Linked DNA regions of Parabacteroides timonensis. The main gene of each other region encodes a partner of the protein of the gene in region 2 in a complex. Links are inferred from orthologs where the notes say so. Each region holds a gene or a part of one and is shown on either strand. Other genes may lie near its edges.

Evidence for each region.
Region 1: the proteins of uvrB (region 2) and BQ7394_RS11420 are in contact, whole or in part, in a crystal structure (PDB 7EGT), measured with the Thermus thermophilus proteins. The link is inferred for Parabacteroides timonensis from one-to-one orthologs. Residues at the interface, in WP_096411307.1 of Thermus thermophilus: Glu23, Leu25, Arg26, Asp27, Gly28, Glu29, Arg30, Phe31, Arg55, Glu326, Asp327, Phe328, Glu379, Ser382, Gln383, His398, Gly400, Arg401; in WP_096412145.1 of Thermus thermophilus: His654, Arg656, Phe657, Gln666, Asp668, Glu669, Lys680, Arg681, Leu682, Ser683, Lys685, Tyr686, Ala687.

What each region holds. Positions count from the first base shown.
Region 1 is NZ_LT669941.1:934,918-939,707, reverse strand. What follows is about bases 1-2,993. They hold BQ7394_RS11420 (ATP-dependent helicase), read left to right. Parts: upstream 1-325; coding sequence 326-2,662; downstream 2,663-2,993. Other genes in these bases: nspC (carboxynorspermidine decarboxylase), read left to right, coding at 2,876-2,993. In the rest of the region: more of nspC, read left to right, coding at 2,994-4,015; signal recognition particle-docking protein FtsY, read left to right, coding at 4,127-4,790. UniProt on the Escherichia coli protein: A helicase with DNA-dependent ATPase activity. Unwinds DNA duplexes with 3'-5' polarity. Translocates on single-stranded DNA with 3'-5' polarity. Initiates unwinding more efficiently from a nicked substrate than double-stranded DNA.
Region 2 is NZ_LT669941.1:1,847,564-1,854,039, reverse strand. What follows is about bases 1,551-4,430. They hold uvrB (excinuclease ABC subunit UvrB), read left to right. Parts: upstream 1,551-1,919; coding sequence 1,920-3,941; downstream 3,942-4,430. Other genes in these bases: BQ7394_RS15070 (N-acetylmuramoyl-L-alanine amidase-like domain-containing protein), read left to right, coding at 4,259-4,430; BQ7394_RS15080 (PspC domain-containing protein), read left to right, coding at 1,717-1,917; BQ7394_RS15085 (DUF5916 domain-containing protein), read left to right, coding at 1,551-1,656. Also shown: more of BQ7394_RS15085, read left to right, coding at 1-1,550; more of BQ7394_RS15070, read left to right, coding at 4,431-5,110; BQ7394_RS15065 (DUF5686 family protein), read right to left, coding at 5,104-6,476. UniProt on the Escherichia coli protein: The UvrABC repair system catalyzes the recognition and processing of DNA lesions. A damage recognition complex composed of 2 UvrA and 2 UvrB subunits scans DNA for abnormalities.

The DNA of each region.
Region 1 (4,790 bases), 910 kb from region 2 along the record:
GTAAAATACAATAATTGTATAGATACAGAGGTTCAAGCCTAAATAATACTGAAAGGATCAAGGAAAACAAAACAACTGTAATAAGTAAAAGTGTGATAGTGTCGTGATAGATGAGTGATAGATAAAAAAGGCGACTATCATGCCTTTTAGGCTTGAAAAACAAAACCTGTGGCTAATAAGTGATAGAGTGGTAGTAGATATTCAATTTTATATTAGTAAAAAATCGAACTTTCAGAAGTAAGTGTTGTTGCTGCCAAACCCGACGATCTGGAGTGTTCGGATAAATAAAAATTAGTACCTTTGTATTCCTAAAAAGAGAAGGTACGTGGAAGAATATCTGGATCAACTGAATGAGAGTCAGCGCGAAGCTGTTATATATAACGAGGGTCCGTCGCTGGTGATTGCCGGCGCCGGTTCCGGTAAGACAAGAGTACTTACTTATAAGATTGCTTATCTGGTACATCTGGGGTTGGCACCTCAAAGCATTCTGGCACTTACTTTTACCAATAAAGCGGCACGTGAAATGAAAGAACGTATTGCCAAGATAACCGGTGACCAGACGGCACGCCGGTTGTGGATGGGAACGTTCCACTCGATCTTCTCACGTATCCTTCGCTATGAAGCAGAACATATCGGTTATCCTTCCAATTTCACTATTTACGATGCTGCCGATTCGAAAAGTTTATTGAAGGCTATTATCAAAGAGATGCAGCTGGATGACAAAGTGTATCGTATCGGAATGATACAAAGCCGTATTTCGAATGCTAAGAATGCACTGGTTACCTGGAAGGCTTACGAGCAGTCCAAGGAGTTGATGCAACACGATATAGATTCGAAAGTCCCTTTGTTGCGTGAAATATATAAGCGTTATCAGAATCGTTGCCTACAGGCAGGAGCGATGGATTTCGACGATTTGTTGCTTCAGACGAATATCCTGTTCCGCGATCATCCGCAGGTATTGGATAAATACCGTAGCTTTTTTCAGTTCGTATTGGTCGACGAGTATCAGGATACCAATTTTGCCCAGCATTTGATCGTCCAGAAGCTTTGTGAGCAACACCGCCGTATTTGTGTGGTGGGAGATGATGCTCAGAGCATCTACTCTTTCCGCGGAGCCAATATCGATAATATCCTGCAATTCAAAAATCAATATCCGGGTTGCCGTATCTTTAAACTGGAACGAAATTATCGTTCTACACAGAATATTGTGAATGCAGCAAACAGCTTGATCCATAAAAATAAAGAACAGATATTCAAGAATGTGTATTCGGAGAAAGAACAGGGAAATAAGGTCCGTGTTTCTTCTTCCTATTCGGATTATGAAGAAGGATACGCTGTGGCCGCTATGATCAATGAAATGCGGATGCGCAAAGATTATGATTATTCTGAATTCGCCATCCTGTACCGGACAAATGCCCAGTCTCGTATTTTGGAAGAGGCGCTTCGCAAAAGAGGAATACCTTATAAGATATACGGCGGTCTGTCTTTCTATCAGCGTAAAGAGGTGAAAGATATTATCTCTTATCTGCGTTTGATTGTTAATCCGCATGATGAAGAAGCTTTTAAGCGGGTTATCAATTATCCTACACGTGGTATCGGCGATACCACTGTCGGCAAATTGGTTAGTGCTGCTACTGAAAATAATGTCAGCCTCTGGACGGTATTGAATGCTCCCATCGATTACGGTTTGCAGATCAATAGCGGTACAGCCAAAAGATTAAGTGATTTCCGCGAAATGATCGAACGTTTCATTGAACAGAATACTCGTTTGTCTGCCGAAGAAATGGCTGCTATGGTAGTCAAGGAGAGTGGAATTGTCAGTACACTTTTTCAGGATCGTTCGGTGGAAGGGATCAGTAAACAGGAAAACTTACAAGAGTTACTGAAAGGTATTGCAGAGTTTTGTGAACTCCGTCGCGAAGAAGGAATAGAACAAGTGTCTCTCGCAGACTTCCTTTCTGAAGTTTCCCTGTTGACGGATCAGGATAATGATAAAGATGAACAAGCTAATAAAGTCACTATGATGACTGTTCATGCTGCCAAAGGATTGGAGTTCAGGAATGTTTTTGTGGTAGGCCTGGAAGAAGATCTGTTCCCTTCGCAAATGGCGAAAGATAATCCTCGTGCAGTGGAGGAGGAGCGCCGGTTGTTTTATGTTGCGATTACCCGTGCCGAAGAGAATTGCGTCCTGACCTATGCCAAGAGCCGTTTTCGGAACGGACAGAGTGCCATGTGTTCCCCCAGTCGTTTCCTGAAAGATATCGATGTCCAGTTCCTGGAACTTCCGACAGATACGTCGTCAGATACTTTTGCTGCGGCTCGCGAACAGTTCCAGCGTCCGGCATTTGCATCTCCTTTCCAGCAACCACGGGCAGTAGAAAAAGAGGAGCCCTCTTTTGTTTCTCCTGTTGCCCAGGCCGCGCAACGTCAACGTCTTACAAAGGTGGAAACAGCAACTTCGGCTCCGGCCACGTCTGCAACACCTTCATCCGACCTTTCCGGTTTATCTGTCGGGGCTAAGGTTCGGCACGATCGTTTCGGTGAAGGCGAGGTTATAGCTATCGAGGGAGATGGAGGCAATGCCAAAGCAACGGTGGCATTCACTCACTTCGGACAAAAACAATTATTATTGAAGTTTGCCCGCTTAACAATAGTAAAATAGGCCTCACATTTTAGATTTAAAGGAATAGGTTTTACCTTTCCCTGATGTAAGCTTGCTGATAGACTGGCAGTTACGGTGAAGGTTAAGGTCTCACATGAGGAAAAGTGTAAAATTGTCGGCCGCCAACACATGTCATTCTTTCCTCCCTGCTAATACTGGGATATTCTGAATATAACATTATCTTTGCAATTTATTTATGAATAAAGAAACTAGATGATCGATTTCAACGTAATACCATCTCCATGCTATGTGATGGAAGAGAAGCTACTCCGTAACAACCTGGCTCTTATCAAGAGCGTAAAGGAACGGGCCGGAGTGAATATTATTCTTGCTTTTAAAGCCTTTGCCCTGTGGAAATCTTTTCCTATCGTCCGCGAATATATACCCTATTCGACTGCCAGTTCGAAATTTGAAGCTCAGTTGGCTTTCGAGGAAATGGGAAGTCCGGCACATACTTATTCGCCGGCTTATACGGAAGCTGATTTTCCTGCTATACTAAAGTACAGTAGTCATATCACATTTAATTCATTATCGCAGTTTGAGCGTTTTTATCCAATGGTACAAGCAGACGGGAATCGTATCTCGTGCGGCTTACGTATTAACCCGGAGTATTCGGATGTTGAAACCGATTTGTATAATCCTTGTGCACCCGGTTCGCGGATGGGAATCATTGCCGATCTGTTAGGTGACAAATTGCCGGAAGGGGTAGAAGGGCTGCATTTCCATACGTTATGTGAGTCTACTTCATTTGATCTGGAGAAAACATTATCGGAAGTCGAGAAACGCTTCGGCCGTTTTTTACCGCATATCAAATGGCTGAATATGGGAGGCGGACATTTGATGACACGTAAAGGATACGATACGGAACATCTGATAGCTTTACTTCAATCATTCAAGGCTAAGTATCCTAATTTAGAGGTTATTATGGAGCCTGGAAGCGCTTTTGCCTGGCAAACGGGATTCCTGTTGACTACTGTGGTAGATATCGTAGAAAATCATGGGATAAAAACAGCCATTATAGATGCTTCATTTACCTGTCATATGCCGGATTGCCTGGAAATGCCTTATAAGCCGGTTATTCGTAATGCAACCGACAGGGTGGAAGGAAAGCCGACTTACCGTATTGGGGGAAATAGCTGCCTGAGTGGTGATTATATGGGGGATTGGTCGTTTGACGAACCTCTGAAAGTCGGTGATAAGATCATTTTTGAAGATATGATTCATTATACCATCGTGAAGACTTCGATGTTTAACGGGATACCGCATCCATCACTGGCTCTCTGGAGTAAAGACGATGAATTGGTACTTTATCGGACGTTCGGCTACGAAGACTATAAAGGAAGAAACGGCTGAGTTGACAGATGTTTTTAAATAACTTTCCACTGCCAACTGTCAACTGTCAACTAAAAAAGTTGTAACTTAGCAGCCTCATTCTAAGCAGAAATAAATTAAGCGGATTAATATATGGGTATTTTTAGCTTTTTCAGTAAAGAAAAAAAAGAGACTTTAGACAAAGGGTTATCTAAGACAAAAGAAAATGTATTTTCTAAACTTACCAGGGCTATTGCCGGAAAGAGTAAGGTTGATGATGAAGTATTGGATAACCTGGAAGAGGTACTTATTACTTCCGATGTCGGTGTAGATACTACGTTGAAGATCATCGAACGTATCGAAAAGCGTGTAGCCCGGGATAAGTACGTCACTACTCAGGAACTCACCACCTTGTTGCGTGACGAGATTGCGACATTACTTACCGAAAACAACACGGAAGATGCTGAAAGCTTTATTGTCCCGGAAGATAAGAAGCCCTATGTTATCATGGTTGTCGGTGTGAACGGAGTAGGTAAAACAACAACGATCGGTAAACTGGCATATCAATTCAAGAAAGCCGGTAAAAATGTTTACCTGGGTGCTGCCGATACATTCCGTGCAGCTGCAGTGGAGCAGTTGGTGATCTGGAGTGAACGTGTAGGTGTTCCCATCGTAAAGCAGAAAATGGGTTCCGACCCGGCTTCTGTGGCGTTCGACACACTTAGTTCTGCCAAGGCAAATGATGCCGACGTTGTAATTATCGATACAGCCGGTCGTTTGCATAATAAAATAAACCTGATGAATGAACTTACCAAGA
Region 2 (6,476 bases):
GGCAACGATATGATGTTTTACACCCGCCGTATCGGAGCAGCCCCTTCATATACCCCGCAAGGGATAGACAATATAAACAGTTTTGCCGACAGCAAAGAGAACGTTCCCATTATCGGTGCCCTGAAACTGACGGGCACGAACCGGCGGGGGGTGACGATCGGAGTGGTGCAGAGCGTCACAGCCCGTTCGTCGGCCAAGGTGACTCGTAGCGGGGTGGAAGATGTCGAAGTAGTGGAACCCCTGACCAATTACACCGTGGCCCGTGTCCAGAAAAACTGGAAAGGAAACAGCCTGCTGGGAGGAATGATTACCTCTGTCAACCGGGCCTTGGATCAACCTTACCTGGAGAATTTCATGGTGCGCAACGCCTTTACCGCCGGTATCGATTTTACCCAGTATTTTAAGAACCGGCTTTATTATATCGATGTGAAAGGAATGGTCAGCTCGCTGAACGGTAGCAAGGAGGCGATTACTCTCCTGCAAACGAACCCGGTGCATTATTACCAGCGGGCATCGGCAGCCGGCTACTTGGGAGTCGATCCGGACCGCCGTTCCCTGAACGGGACGGGCGGATATGTGAAAGCCGGACGAAAGGGGAATGCCAAATGGGCTTTTTCGGAAACATTCAGTTGGTCGTCTCCCGGTTTCGATCTCAACGATATGGGATATATGAAGGAAACCGATAACCGGACGAATGAGACGGAGATTGCTTACCGACAGACCGATATCTGGAAAATATTCCGTTATAACGCTTTTACCGTTACCCAGAAAAATCAATGGAATTACGGCGGTACACCTTTCAGTAACGACCTGGCTCTCCGCTGGCAGAGTATGACGATGAACCGTTACGAAATGGATATGAAAGAAACCTTTGTCTGGAACCGTCTCGACAGCCGCATGCTTCGTGGAGGTCCCGATATGCGTTTCGATCCTTATTTCCAGACCTCCGTAAAAGTCAATACGGATAAGGCCCAGCGGATGATGTTCATGCTCAAATATGAAGGAAATCATAACCTCGACGGATATAACCGCTTCAATACGCTGATGCCGAGCCTTACCTTCCGCCTGGGAAACCACGTCTACTTATCCGGACAGGTGGATTATGCCTGGAATACGGACAACATGCAGTATGTCGGAACATTACTGCCTTCGGATGCATCCACCTCCCCGGGCGATCCTTCGCTGATCTACCTGATGGGGCATATGAAGCAGAAAACGTATGGATTGACTATGAAGTTGCAGGTAAATGTCACTCCTGATATTTCCATACAGTTCTATGGTTCTCCGTTTACGTCGACGGCAAAGTTCAGCGACTTCAAGGAGGCGGCCGATACTCGTTCACATAGCTACGACAATCGTTTCCACCTCTTTACTGCCGATGAGATTAATTATGTCGATGGTGTTTACGGGATAAAGAGCGGAAAAGGGGAGGCTTCGTTCAGGAACCCTGATTTCAGTTTTAATGAATTTCGTTCCAACCTCGTGGCACGGTGGGAGTATCTGCCGGGATCTACACTTTACTTTGTATGGGAACACCGTATGTCTAACCAGGACAACCGGATGGTAAGCAGCTGGGGAAGTAACCTCGACCGGATGTTCGGTCTTCCGGCTACCAATACTTTTATGCTGAAGATGAATTACTGGTTCAATTTGTAGCCTGATCTCTTCTACCATATATATATAATTAGTATCTTTACAAAACTAAAATGACAGATCATGGAAGAAGAACCTAAAAGACTTACCCGTTCGAATAACGGAATGATTGCCGGTGTATGTGCCGGCATAGCGGATTACTTTGATTTAGATCCGACGCTGGTCCGTGTGGGATACATCCTGTTGAGTCTATTTACAATGTTTTCCGGAGTGATAGCCTATTTTATCCTTTGGTTGGTTATACCTAAAAAGACTTTTTATTAAGAATGAATTTTGAATTATCTTCACCATTCAGTCCTACGGGAGATCAGCCGGAAGCAATAGCGGCTCTTACGGAGGGCATAGAGAGTGGTGTGCCTTTCCAGACACTGCTCGGTGTTACTGGTTCCGGGAAAACCTTTACTATTGCCAACGTTATTAAAGAGGTGCAACGGCCTACGCTGATATTGAGTCATAACAAGACGCTGGCAGCCCAGCTGTATAGCGAATTTAAGGCCTTCTTTCCTAATAATGCCGTAGAATATTTTGTCTCATACTACGATTATTATCAGCCGGAAGCCTATTTGCCTTCTTCCGATACCTATATCGAGAAAGACTTGCAGATCAACGAGGAAATCGATAAACTCCGCCTGCGTACGACCGCTTCTCTGTTGTCGGGCAGGAAGGATGTGATCGTAGTTTCTTCCGTCTCCTGCCTCTATGGTATGGCAGACCCGACGGCTTTTGCCGAAAAGGTGACTCATCTGGAGAAAGGGATGCAGATCGACCGCGATAAGTTATTGCGGCGTTTTGTCGATGCGTTGTATGTGAACAACAAACTGGAGTTTAATAGCGGCTGTTTCCGTGTGAACGGTGATACGGTCGATATCTTCCCCGCCATCGAAACATTCGACGGTGTGGCTTACCGCATAGAATTTTGGGGAGACGAGATCGACCGCCTGTCCTCTTTCGATCCGAAGACAGGGCAGGAAATAGACGAGCAGGATGAACTGAATATCTATCCGACCAACCTGTTCGTCACCACCCAGGAGCGTATCAACGCAGCTATCGGCCAGATAGATGTCGACCTTGGTACGCAGGTGAACTTCCTGAAAGAGATAGGCAAACATTATGAAGCGAAACGTTTGTACGAACGTGTCACTTTCGACCTCGAGATGATCCGCGAGTTGGGGCATTGTTCGGGGATAGAGAATTATTCCCGTTATTTTGACGGGCGTATGGCCGGAGATCGTCCTTACTGCCTGCTCGACTATTTTCCGAAAGACTTTATGCTGGTTGTCGATGAAAGTCATGTGACGATCCCGCAGATCCGTGCGATGTACGGAGGCGACTATTCACGTAAGAAGAACCTGGTGGAGTATGGTTTCCGTCTGCCCGCTGCTATGGATAATCGTCCGCTAATGTTCGATGAGTTTGAATCGCTTACCCCATTGGCCATTTACGTCAGTGCAACTCCTGCCGATTACGAGTTGGAGAAGAGCGAAGGTATCGTGGTGGATCAGGTGATCCGTCCGACCGGACTTCTTGACCCGGTGATCGAAGTGCGCCCGACTTTGAACCAGATCGACGATTTGATGGAAGAGATCATCCAGCGTTCGGCTATCGATGAACGTGTGTTGGTGACAACCCTTACCAAGCGGATGGCGGAAGAGCTGACCTCTTATCTGACCCGTATGGGAATACGCTGTAACTATATCCATAGCGATGTCGATACGTTGGACCGTATCCAGATCATGGATGATCTGAGGAAAGGCCTTTTTGATGTCCTGATCGGGGTCAACCTGTTGCGTGAGGGGCTCGACTTGCCGGAAGTATCTTTGGTTGCTATCCTGGATGCCGATAAAGAAGGCTTCCTCCGTTCCCACCGTTCTCTGACGCAGACAGCCGGGCGTGCAGCCCGTAACGTGAACGGAAAGGTCATCTTCTATGCCGATAAGATAACAGCGAGTATGAAACTGACAATGGACGAAACGACCCGTCGCCGCGAAAAACAGTTGGCATACAATGAACTGCATGGCATTACTCCTAAGCAGGTAGTAAAAAATAGTATCTCCCTCCTGGGTGAGAAACAGCAGGCTACCGCGGAACCGTATGCTTATATCGAACCGGAACCAAGCTTGGTTGCCGATCCGGTTGTCCAGTATATGAACCGTTCGCAGCTTGAAAAGGCCATCGAACGAACCAAGAAGCAAATGACCGAAGCAGCCAAGAAGCTCGACTTTATCGAGGCAGCACAGTTTAGGGATGAGCTGATAAAACTGGAAGATCAGTTGAAAACTAAAGTATAGAAAAAGGTGAGCTTCAAGTAGGAGCAATATTTGAGCCTTTTTTATGAGGCAAAGCCTCATGCCGCAGGCTCTCTTTTGCCGTTTGCTTCAGCAAACGGATATCTAAAAGCTCCGGCTTTGCCGATCCTCTGTGGGTTTTAACCCCTTTCATATAGGAAAGAAGCCCCGTTGATAAAGGGGCTTAAGTCCACAGAGGAAGAGGCTTTGCCTCCTGTCTTTTATATCCGTCGGTTAAAAACCGACGGCAAAATAGAGCCTGCGGCACAAGGCGTTGCCTTGTAATGAAAGATAGCTCATATTTGATAAATAATGAATTTATGAAAACAATCTATTTCTTGCTTTTTACTTGTTTTTTCTTTTTTCGTGCGCAAGCTGCCGATAAAATATATTGTACCGATGAGGATCGTGCTGTCTTTGGCCGATATGTTGTAGAGGTGGCTCCAAATAAGTCATTGCCGTCCGGAGAGCTGATGGTTAAAACGGCCCGTTTTTTCCTGAATGCCCCTTATGTGGCCGCTACTTTGGAAAAGGAACCGGAAGGATTAGTCATCAACCTTCGGGAAATGGATTGTATGACGCTGGTAGAGAATGTCGTTGCATTAACGAGGACTATGCAATCAGCTTCCCCTTCCTTTGAAGAGTTTTGTAAGAATCTGCAAACCCTCCGTTATCGTAACGGGGAAATTCATGATTACGCAGACCGCTTGCATTATACGACAGACTGGATATTTGAGAATCAACGGAAAGGTATCGTGAAAGATGTAACCCGGGAAATAGGAGGGATCTCCCTTCCTGTCGATGTCTCTTTTATGTCGACCCATCCGGACAGTTACAAGCCGTTGAAAGAGAATCCGGTGCTTGTTGCAAAGATCGCCTCCAAAGAAAAGGAAATCAATGCACGCACTTATTATTATATTCCGGAGAAAGATATAGATAAGCTGTCTGCCGGTATCAAAGACGGCGATATTGTCTGCTTCGTCACTACGATAAAAGGGCTGGATATATCCCATGTCGGTGTCGTTTGCCGGGTAGGAGAGAAGCTGACCTTTATCCACGCTTCCACTACACAGAAGAAGGTAATAGTCAATGAAGCCCCTTTGCAGGAGTATGTGGAAGGTATCAAACGGAACAGTGGGATTATGATTGTCCGTCCGCAGGCAAATCATTGAAACAATTCGAAGGCGAACTTGACACCGATATTCTGGTACTTCCACCTGTCGAAGCCGGCAAATAGGGCGACGTTGAAAATATGGTTACCGAAACCATATCCCACCTCCGTGTAACTCGGAAGAACAGGTGTCCAAAGTTGGCTGAAATAAAAACGCTCGGACAAGATATACTTGGACGTCTTTTTCTTGAATAACTGTGACAAGATAAAAGGACTCTCGTACATCAAATGCCCCTGTACATATTTGTCGGATGCATTGAACCAGAAGCTTCTTAGTTGGTTAAATACGCCCCCGAACTCATCTCCCCATGATTCCGGGAACTGACGGCGTGCAAAATAACGGAAGTCCGCGAAATAGATCGACTTCGGATTTAGATACATTCCTCCGCTAAGATGATAATTCAGCTTCCTGGCCAGTCCCAAAGGGATGCTTTGATGAATATCAGCCTCTATACGCGCATAATCACCGGTACTCTTGCCTACTCCGGGTATCGCCCGGGCAAACTCGACGGATATGGTAGGATAGTGGGAATACAGATATTCTTTCCGGTATCCATCCATCCAGTAATATTGTCGGGGAGTATAGGAGATACCGATAACAGGTGTGAAATCGTGATAGTTTTCATTGATCAACTCTTCCACCTCTTCGCCGGGATCTGTTATATTGCTGCCTTTTTTCACCGGGATACGGCGGTGGTAGGTGACACCGGCCCAGAGTTGAAAACCGTTGAACAGTTCTATGTTATTACGTATTTCAGCATAGTAATGTTTGAAGTACTCGAGATTCAGGTCATCGAAGTTGAACGATGAGTCTTTGAGTTGTTCGTTGATATCTTTCATGATAGCCGACGAATAACTTTGGTTACCGTTACCGACTGAAATACTGAGTATACCTTTCTTTTCGGGCTGATACTCCCAGTCGCCGTTTACGCTGAAAAATATTTCTTTCCTTTTGAACACGAAACCGACATCCGGACGGAAACGAAGCTGGCGGTCTTTGTTGAATGTTTTACTGATACGCAGACGCTGCCTGTATGTGATGCCGTTGTGTCCGGAGTAACCCAACTGGAACGGATTGAATATGCCCGAATATTTGAGACGGGTCGTCTTGTAGTCCATGCTGATCGTGTTGGTGAACTTTTCCGTCAGTTTCAGGTACTTGGTGATATTGGCGGTATCCGTTTCCTGTTCATTTTTCTTCTCCTTCTCGGCTATCTGGTAGAGTCTTTTCTCATCCGGAGTAAGTGGCAGGTCGCGTTCCTTGTTCCAAAATGTCGTATCGGTGATAATGGGGACGGTATCGGACGAAAGTTTGTAGTACCCGGTAAGGTCGAGTGACTTCCATTTCTTACTTTCATTATCTTCTT